DNA from 4 places in the Skermanella rosea genome. Region 2 is predicted to be linked to each of the others. Evidence: riboswitches for the same ligand, from Rfam matches in the RefSeq annotation. Region 2 holds a riboswitch; each other region holds the start of a gene.
The links. Region 2 has a riboswitch for thiamine pyrophosphate ahead of thiO (glycine oxidase ThiO). Riboswitches for the same ligand answer to the same signal wherever they lie in the genome.
Positions count from the first base shown of each region.

Region 1: linked by a shared signal. The riboswitch ahead of JL101_RS06760 (ABC transporter ATP-binding protein) and the one ahead of thiO (glycine oxidase ThiO) in region 2 are both predicted to bind thiamine pyrophosphate.
Region 3: linked by a shared signal. The riboswitch ahead of thiC (phosphomethylpyrimidine synthase ThiC) and the one ahead of thiO (glycine oxidase ThiO) in region 2 are both predicted to bind thiamine pyrophosphate.
Region 4: linked by a shared signal. The riboswitch ahead of JL101_RS23290 (ABC transporter substrate-binding protein) and the one ahead of thiO (glycine oxidase ThiO) in region 2 are both predicted to bind thiamine pyrophosphate.

Region 1 is NZ_CP086111.1:1,457,795-1,459,990, reverse strand. Features, by position in the region: gene JL101_RS06765 (acetoin utilization protein AcuC) at 1-876, opposite strand, end outside; TPP riboswitch at 977-1,085, shown strand; gene JL101_RS06760 (ABC transporter ATP-binding protein) at 1,078-1,845, shown strand; gene JL101_RS06755 (ABC transporter permease) at 1,863-2,196, shown strand, end outside.
Region 2 is NZ_CP086111.1:524,882-527,077, reverse strand. Features, by position in the region: gene JL101_RS02485 (S49 family peptidase) at 1-656, shown strand, start outside; TPP riboswitch at 745-845, shown strand; gene thiO (glycine oxidase ThiO) at 835-2,046, shown strand; gene thiS (sulfur carrier protein ThiS) at 2,043-2,196, shown strand, end outside.
Region 3 is NZ_CP086111.1:3,154,226-3,156,421, reverse strand. Features, by position in the region: gene JL101_RS14620 (hypothetical protein) at 170-1,081, shown strand; TPP riboswitch at 1,149-1,267, shown strand; gene thiC (phosphomethylpyrimidine synthase ThiC) at 1,350-2,196, shown strand, end outside.
Region 4 is NZ_CP086111.1:4,987,195-4,989,390, reverse strand. Features, by position in the region: gene JL101_RS23290 (ABC transporter substrate-binding protein) at 1-967, opposite strand, end outside; TPP riboswitch at 1,025-1,125, opposite strand; gene JL101_RS23285 (methyl-accepting chemotaxis protein) at 1,281-2,196, shown strand, end outside.

The DNA.
Region 1 (2,196 bases), 930 kb from region 2:
AAGCGAGCGGACGGCGTTCCACAGGGCGCGGTTGGACAGTTCCAGCCGGCTCAGCGGGTCGTCGGCCAGGGCGTCGGCGCCGCACTGGATCACCACGGCGTCGGGGGCGAAGCACCGGCCCAGCGGCATCAGGGCGTTCTCCAGGATGTAGTCCAGTTCGGAGTCGTTGAACTCCACCGGGACCGGCAGGTTGCGGGCCATGCCGCCGGCCCGGTCGCCGACCTTGCCGGTGAAGGGCCAGCGGGTGCCCTCGTGGACCGACACGGTCAGCACCCGGTCGTCGTCGGCGAAGGCATATTCCACCCCGTCGCCGTGATGGGCGTCCAGGTCCGCGTAATAGACGCGGCGCAGGCCGCCGTCGAGCATGGTCAGGATCGCGAGCACCGGGTCGTTGAAGTAGCAGAAGCCGCTGGCCCGGTCGCGCAGGCCGTGGTGGGTCCCGCCCGCGGGGTTGTAGATCACCCCTTCGTGCTCGGCCAGCAGCCGGCCGGCCAGGATCGAGCCGCCCGACGCCGTGGCGGGACGGCGGAAGACCTCGGCGAAGATCGGGTTCTCCAGCCGGCCGATATTGTAGCGGTCGCGCGCCTCCGGATCGAGCCGCTGCTCCGCCTCGGCCCGGCGGACCGTCTCTATATATGTCCGGTCGTGAAAACGGGCGAGCTGGTCGGGGGTCGCCCTGGGGCTGTCCAGATAGTCCCGGTGGTCCAGCCATCCCATGGCGCGGGAAAGGTCGATCGCGGTGGAGACCCGCGGGATCGCGAGCGGGTGCTTCTTGCCATAGGTGGAGGCCCGGTAGATCTCGCTTCCGATGAAGAGCGGGCCGATGGGCTCGGACTGGGCGGGCTGGGACTGGGCGGGCTGGGGCTGGTTCAACATGGAAGCTGACCTAGGCCGCCCCCCGCGCTTCGTCAACTATGTGCGTATTCGGTATTCCAGCGCCTTGCCAGGGCGTCACGGACTTGCAATAGTCTGTCCCAACCTCACTGGGGGGAGCCGATGGTCGGCTGAGAGGTCCCAAGCCGCGGGACGACCCCTGGAACCTGATCCGGTTGATACCGGCGTAGGGATCAGTGACCCATGCACGACCTCGTGCGGCCGACCGTGTCGGCCCATCCTCCCAGCATCGGCGTGAGAATTGAGCGGGCCCGCCTGACCTATGGCGGCGCGCGGCTGTTCGACGGCCTGGATTTCGAGCTCGAAGGCGGCCGCTGCACCTGCCTGCTCGGGCCGAGCGGCGTCGGCAAGACCACGCTGCTTCGGCTGATCGCCGGGCTGGCCGATCCGGAGCCGCCCACGGTCCTGGCGGCGGAGGACGGAAAGCCGCTGGACGGCCGGGTCGCCTACATGGCTCAGCAGGACCTGCTGCTGCCCTGGCTGGGCGCGCTGGACAACGTGCTGCTGGGGCCGAGGCTGCGCGGCGAGGCGGTGGGCGCCGCCCTGGCGGACCGGGCGCGCGGGCTGCTCGACGCGGTCGGGCTGGGCGACCGGCTGCAAGCCCGGCCGGCGGAGCTGTCGGGCGGCATGCGCCAGCGGGTGGCCCTGGCCCGCACCCTGATGGAGGACCGTCCCGTCGTGCTGATGGACGAGCCCTTCTCGGCCCTGGACGCGATCACCCGGCTCAGGCTCCAGGAACTGGCGGCCGGGCTGCTGGCGGGGAAGACGGTGCTTCTGGTCACCCACGACCCGCTGGAGGCGCTTCGCATCGGACATCGGATCCATGTGATGGCGGGACAGCCGGCGGAAATCGGGCCGGCGATCTCGCCCGAGGGTTCGCCGCCGCGGCCGGCCGACGATCCGGCGCTTCTGGCGCGGCAGGCCGAGCTGCTGCGGCGGCTGTCATCATGATGCGGGCGGTACGGCCCATGGTGCGCCCCCTGGTGACCGCGGCGGTCCTGATCGCCGCGTGGCAGGCGCTTGTCTGGGCGACCGGCGTGCCGCGATTCATCCTGCCCGATCCGGCGCGGGTGGCGGTGGCGCTGTGGGAGCGGGCCGGCCTGATCGGCTACCACGCCCTGTTCACGATGGGCGAGATCCTGGGCGGGCTGGCGCTCGGCGTCGTGCTGGGCGCCGCCACGGCGCTGACGCTCAGCTATTTCCGGCCGGCGCGCCGCTGGCTGATGCCGGTGCTGGTGTTCAGCCAAGCGATCCCGGTGTTCGCGCTGGCGCCGCTGCTGGTGCTGTGGCTGGGCTACGGCA
Region 2 (2,196 bases):
TCCAGTCCGCCCTGGTCGCGGGACGCATCCGCCAGCTGGCCGACGAGAAGAAGGTGCCGGTCTTCGCCTTCGCGGAGGACGTCGCGGCGTCCGGCGGCTACTGGCTGGCCTGCGCCGCCGACGAGATCTACGCCGATCCCAGCTCGATCATCGGCTCGATCGGCGTGGTTTCCGCGGGCTTCGGCTTCCAGGACCTGATCGCCCGCTACGGGATCGAGCGGCGGGTACATACCTCCGGCACCCGGAAGGCCATGCTCGACCCGTTCCAGCCCGAGCGGGACGAGGACATCGTCCGGCTGAAGGCGATCCAGGCGGAGATCCACGACGCCTTCAAGGCCATGGTCCGCGGCCGGCGCGGCGACCGCCTGAAGGGGACCGACGAGGACCTGTTCTCGGGGGAGTTCTGGACCGGCGCCAAGGCGCTGGACCTGGGGCTGGTCGACGGGCTCGGCGACCTGCGATCGGTCATGCGCGACCGCTTCGGCGAAAAGGTCAACCTGCGGCTGGTCCATGGCGAGCGCCGCTGGTGGCGCGGCCGCATCCGGACGGAAGCGGCGCTGCCCGCCCTGACGCCGTCCGGCCTCGCCGACGATCTGGCAAGCGCCATGATCAATGCCGTCGAGGACCGCGCCATGTGGTCCCGCTTCGGCCTGTAGCGGCGCCCCCGGGCTGGGCGGCTGCCCGATAAGCCTTGCGGTCACACCGGGGCATGCCGCATAGTCGCGACCCCGGACGCGAGTCCGGAAAATCTGGCTGGGGTGCCGGTCCTTCGAGGGGCCGGCTGAGATCATACCCATCGAACCTGTTCGGATAATGCCGACGAAGGGAGCCCCCATGACGACAGCGCGATCCATTTCCGATATTCCGACCGGCCCGCGGTCCGACCGCCCCTCGGTCGCCATCGTCGGCGCCGGCGTGGTCGGCCTCGGCATCGGCTGGCGCCTTGCCGCCGCCGGGTGCCGGGTCGAGATCTTCGACAAGGGCGAGGCGGGACGCGGCGCCAGCCATGCCGCCGCGGGGATGCTGGCGGCCGGCGTCGAGGTCGAGCCCGGCGAGGAGGGCCAGCTGCCGCTGAACCGGCACAGCCAGGACCTGTGGCCGGGCTTCGCCGAGGAGCTTCAGGCCGCCTCCGGCATCGACGTCGAGTTGCGCACCGAGGGCACCCTCGTGGTGGCCCTGAACTCCGACGACGTCGCCCGGCTGCGCTTCAATTTCGACCTCCAGAAGAGCCTGGGGCTCGGCCATGAGTGGCTGACGGGGGCGGAGGTCAAGCGCCGCGAGCCCTATCTGCACACCGGCACGGCGGCGGCGATCCTGAGCCCGCGCGATCATCAGGTGGACAACCGCAAGGTCGCCCTGGCGCTCCGCACCGCCTTCGAGCGGGCCGGGGGGCGCTTGCATGAACACACGGCGGTCGAGGAGATCCTGGTCGAGGGCGGGCACGCCGCCGGCGTGCTGGCGGCCGGAGGCGGGACGCACCGGGCCGACGTCACCGTGCTGGCCGCGGGCGCCTGGTCGCGGGGGATTCCCGGTCTGCCCGACGGTGCCCGGCCGCCGGTCCGGCCGGTCAAGGGCCAGATGGCGGCCCTTCGGATGGACCCGCGCGAGCCGCTGCTCCGGCATGTGGTCTGGACGCCCGGCGTCTATCTGGTGCCGCGCCGCGACGGCCGGCTGGTGATCGGCGCCACGGTGGAGGAGCGCGGCTTCGACACCGACCTGACCGCGGGCGGCGTCATGTCCCTGCTCGAGGGCGCCTGGCGGGCGCTGCCGGGAGTCGAGGAACTGCCGATCGACGAGCTGTGGGTCGGCTTCCGCCCCGGCTCGCGCGACGACGCCCCCATCCTGGGACCGTCGGCGCTGGACGGGCTGGTCCTGGCGACCGGCCATCACCGGAACGGCATCCTGCTGACCCCGGTCACCGCCGACGCCGTCTCCGACCACATCCTGACCGGGCGGATCGCCGACGTCATCCGCCCGTTCGGCATCGACCGATTCGCGAAGAGAGCGGCGCCAGGCCGCCCGCAGAGTGGGAAGGAACTTCCATGACCCGACATATTCCCCCGCATATCCAGGTGAACGGCCAGCGCGAGCCGCTGGCGGCCCCGACGCTCGACGCCCTGCTGCGCGGGAAGGGGGTGGTTCCCGGAGCCCGCGGCGTCGCCGTCGCGCTGAACGGCGCGGTCGTCCCCGCCGGCC
Region 3 (2,196 bases), 2.6 Mb from region 2:
TAGGCGCGGTGGCGGGGCCTTCCTGAAGTTTCCCTAGATTCCGGCCATGGTTTCGTCAAACAGGATAACGGTTTCGGATCGGTAATGCGAGCGCGGAAGAAAAGGGTGGAGTTTTGCCTATCCGAAGTTTTATCTCTCCTGTTTGCACATCCCCGCAGGAAGCCAGGACATGCCGACCACAGCCAGGAAGCTCGATACCCCCACCCGGTTGCCTCCGATCCTGCCGGGGGTGGCTCCGCCGTTCCATCAAGCCGCGCTGTCCAGCTGCGTGGTCCATCACCTCGTCGATCCCGCCAGGGTGACCGACCTCTTTGAAGGGAGCGGGCTGCGGCCAGCCATTTTCGGCGACCACGCCTCGGTCAGCTACGGCTTCCATGTCCACGGCGCCTTCCGGTCGGCCGGGCTGAACCTGCCGCCCGAACACTGGTCGCCGTCGGCGGCCGGGATCGTCCAGGAACTGGAACTGAGCATCGTGGCCTGTCCGGAAGGCCGCTGGGACGAGGTTCCGGACATCACCTTCGACCAGTGGCTCATGGGCGACGAGCAGACCCATCTGCTGGGAAACCACCGCCTGTTCGTGCCCTGCGATGATCCGGCGGCCGTCTCGGTCGGCAGGGAACTGTTCGGCGACCCGATGTTCCTGACCGGCTTCCTGGTCAACCTTCCATCGCCCGATCCTGTCCGTGACGGCAGGGCCGCGACCGCCGAGACGGAGTGGATGCAGACCTGGGGATTCCGGGTCACCGACCCCGACGACCCGGCCGACTGCATTTTCACCGTCCTGGTCGACACCACCGGACTGACCCCGATTCCCGGCACGATCTCCCCGGTGACCCGGTACGGCGTGTCCGCGGGCCGGCCGGTCGGCTCCCGCTGGAGCGTCGCCCGGCCCTTCGACACCTTCTTCATCGCCGATGACGGACCGGCGGATCGGGTGCGGCTGACATACGGCGCCAGCCCCCATCCGATGGGCGTCGTCATGCGGGACCTGTTGGAGGGAACCCCGGCCAATGCGATCCAGACCTTCCAGTCCGACCCGGTCGCGGTCCGCAGCCGGCCCTATTTCCTGAAGCGGCCCTGAAGGCGTCGGCACCGGTCACTTCAGGCGACGGACGGCTTGACAAGCGGCGGCGATGCCCTGAGGATCGGCGTATTCCCAGGGGAGCCCCGATAGGGGGCTGAGATTCCGTCGGCCTAGCGGCAACGCGGAGACCCTTTGAACCTGATCCGGGTCGTGCCGGCGTAGGAAGGGGAGAGGGCGAGGACTCCGCGGTCGCATCCGCGCCCGGTCTCATCATATCCGTCGCTGCATTCCGGATCTCCGCTCGCCTTCGAAGCAGGAGATCACGATGCCGAAAGACAGCAATCCGACCTTCACCGTTTCCACTGGGCCGCTGCCCGCGTCGCGCAAGGTGCATGTTCCGGGCACCCAGTACCCGGACCTGCGGGTCGCACTGCGCGAGATCGACCTGGAGCCCGGCTGCGGCGAACCGCCGGTCCGTGTCTATGACAGCTCCGGCCCCTACAGCGATCCGGCCGCTGAAATCGACATCGCCCGCGGCCTGCCCCCGTTGCGCGCCGGCTGGATCGCGGCCCGCGGCGATACCGAAGCCTATGACGGCCGGCCGGTCAGGCCGGAGGACAACGGCCTGCGCCAGGGCCAACGCTCCAACCTGGAGGAGTTCTCCGGCCCCGCCCGCAGGCCGCTGCGGGCACGGGGCGGTGCCGCCGTGACACAGATGGCCTATGCGCGGCGCGGCATCGTCACGCCGGAGATGGAGTATGTCGCGATCCGGGAGAACCTCGGCCGGCAGGCGGCGCTCGACGCCGTGCGCGACGGCCGGTCCTTCGGCGCCGCGATCCCGGACCATGTCACCCCGGAATTCGTGCGCGACGAGGTGGCGAAGGGCAGGGCGATCATCCCGGCCAACATCAACCATCCGGAGATCGAGCCGATGATCATCGGCCGCAATTTCCTGGTCAAGATCAACGCCAACATCGGCAATTCCGCCGTCGCCTCCTCCGTGGCGGAAGAGGTCGAGAAGATGGTCTGGGCGACCCGCTGGGGGGCCGACACCGTGATGGACCTCTCGACCGGCGCCAACATCCACACCACCCGCGAGTGGATCATCCGCAATGCCGCCGTGCCGATCGGCACCGTCCCGATCTACCAGGCCTTGGAGAAGGTCGGCGGCC
Region 4 (2,196 bases), 1.6 Mb from region 2:
CCGGCGTGTCCGCCCCCTTGGCCGCCGCGTCCAACACCATGCGGATGCCGTCGTACTGGCCGAGCGCGAAGGCGTCGGGCTCGGTGCCGAAGGCCGTGCGGTACTCGGCGGTGAAGCGCTCCATCTCCGGCGAGCCGCCCGACACCGGCGAGGCCGAGGTCTCGGCGCAGACGCCCCTCAGTTCGGCCGGCTCCAGCAACGCCGCGGTGGACGGCTGGTGCATGGCCGAGCCGGCGACGATCGGCACGCCGGGGTTCATGGCCGTCGCCTGCCGCACGAACAGCGCCGTCGGGCCGGAATGCAGGTGCAGGACCAGCACGTCGGGGTTGGCCGCCATGGCCTTGGTCAGCACCGGCAGCATGTCGCGGATGCCGGGATCGACGCCCTCCTCGAACACCGGCTCGACGCCCAGCTTGCCGAAGGCGTCGCGCAGGTGCGCCTGGCCGCTCTGGCCATAGGCGGTGGTCTGGTAGATCACGGCCGGCCTGCGCTTGCCCAGTTCCTCCGCCACGTAGCGGGCATGGGCGGTCTTGGTGACCCCGTCGCCGGGGAAGAAGCGGAAGACCCAGGGATTGCCGCGCTCGGTGATCGACGCCGTGCCGGAGACCGTGACCAGGGGGATGCCGTACTCGTCGGCCAGCGGCAGCATGGCGAGCATCTGGGTGCCCAGCATGCTAGCGGCGACCGCCGTCGGGGTCCCGCGCCCGGACGCCCGTTCCAGCGCGGTTACCGCGCCTTCGGGGGAGGTGCCGGTATCGATCACTTCCGACCGCACCGTAACCCCTTCGGGAGCTTCCCGGATCGCCAGGACGGCGCCGTTCCGCTGGCTGGTGCCTTCCAGCGCCAGGAAGCCGGTGACCGGCACCAGCACCGGGATGTCCAGGTCGGCCGCGGCGGCGGAGCCGGCGGCGGACGACAGGGCGGCGGCGAACGCGGCGGCGAACAGTGTGGACTTCCGGGCGGACATCGTCGGTTCCCCTTCCTCCTTGCGAAGCGGAAACCTGTGAGTGCCGCGATTTGCTCTTGGTCGGTCCCACGGGCTCCCTTCGCTGGCATGATCCAGATCAGGTTCTATGGGTATGATCTCAGCACGGGCGGATCGGCCCGGCACCCCAGCCTTCGTGACGCGACAGTGACAGTCCGGCTTGGCCCCGTCAAGGCTCGGCCAGCCCTATCCGAAGGAGAGCGCCCGGCCGTTTAATCTAATACTTTTGACGTAGATCATTGCCGCTGCAACCCTGGCGCCCGATTGTCCGCGATTGCAACTGGGGGGATGACCAATGAACACTCGCGAGCTGTCCGACGCGCGGGCTCAGCCCGACGCGGCCCCGTCCCATGGCACGTCGGTCGAGCTGGCGCTCTGGCGGATCGACGGTGCCACGCAGCGCTCGCTCCGGCAGCTCGGCCCCCATGTCAACGCCGACCTGGACGGCATCCTCACCGATTTCTACGGCTTCCTGAAGCGCTTTCCCGAGACGGCGGAGCTGATCGCGGCGGAGGGCATGGTCACCCGCCTGATCTGCGCTCAGCAGGACCATTGGCACAAGCTGTTCGTCGACGGCATCGACGCCGGGTACGTGGAGCGGGTGCAGCGGATCGGGTCGGCCCACCACCGGGTCGGGCTGAAGCCGCGTTTCTATCTGTCGGCCTATTCCTTCATCCTGGAGCGGCTGGTCCGCTCGGTGATCGAGCGCAACCGCTGGAGCCGGCACGCCGCGGCCGACCAGGCGGCGACGCTGATCCGCACCCTCCTGATGGAGGCGGAGCTGGCGCTTTCCGTCTATACCCACACGACGACCGAGCAGCACGTGACGGACGAGCTGCTCGACCTCGCCGACACCTTCGAGCAGGAGCTGGACGACGCGGTCCAGCTGGTCCGCCGCAAGGCCGAGGCGATGGAAAGGGCCTCGACCGAGGTGTTGGGCGCCGCCCGCATGGTCAGCGAGGACGGCGGCCACGTCGCCGAGGCGTCCCACGAGGCCGACGTCAACGCCCAGACCATCGCCGCCGCCACCCAGGAGCTTTCGGCCTCCATCGCCGAGATCTCGCGGCAGGTGGACCGCTCGACCGGGGCCGCCCAGGACGCCACCGTCCGGTCCCAGGCGGCCCGCGACATCGCCAACAACCTGACCGACGTGTCCGACAGGATCGGCTCGATCGCCTCGCTGATCGAGAAGATCGCCAAGGAGACGCGCC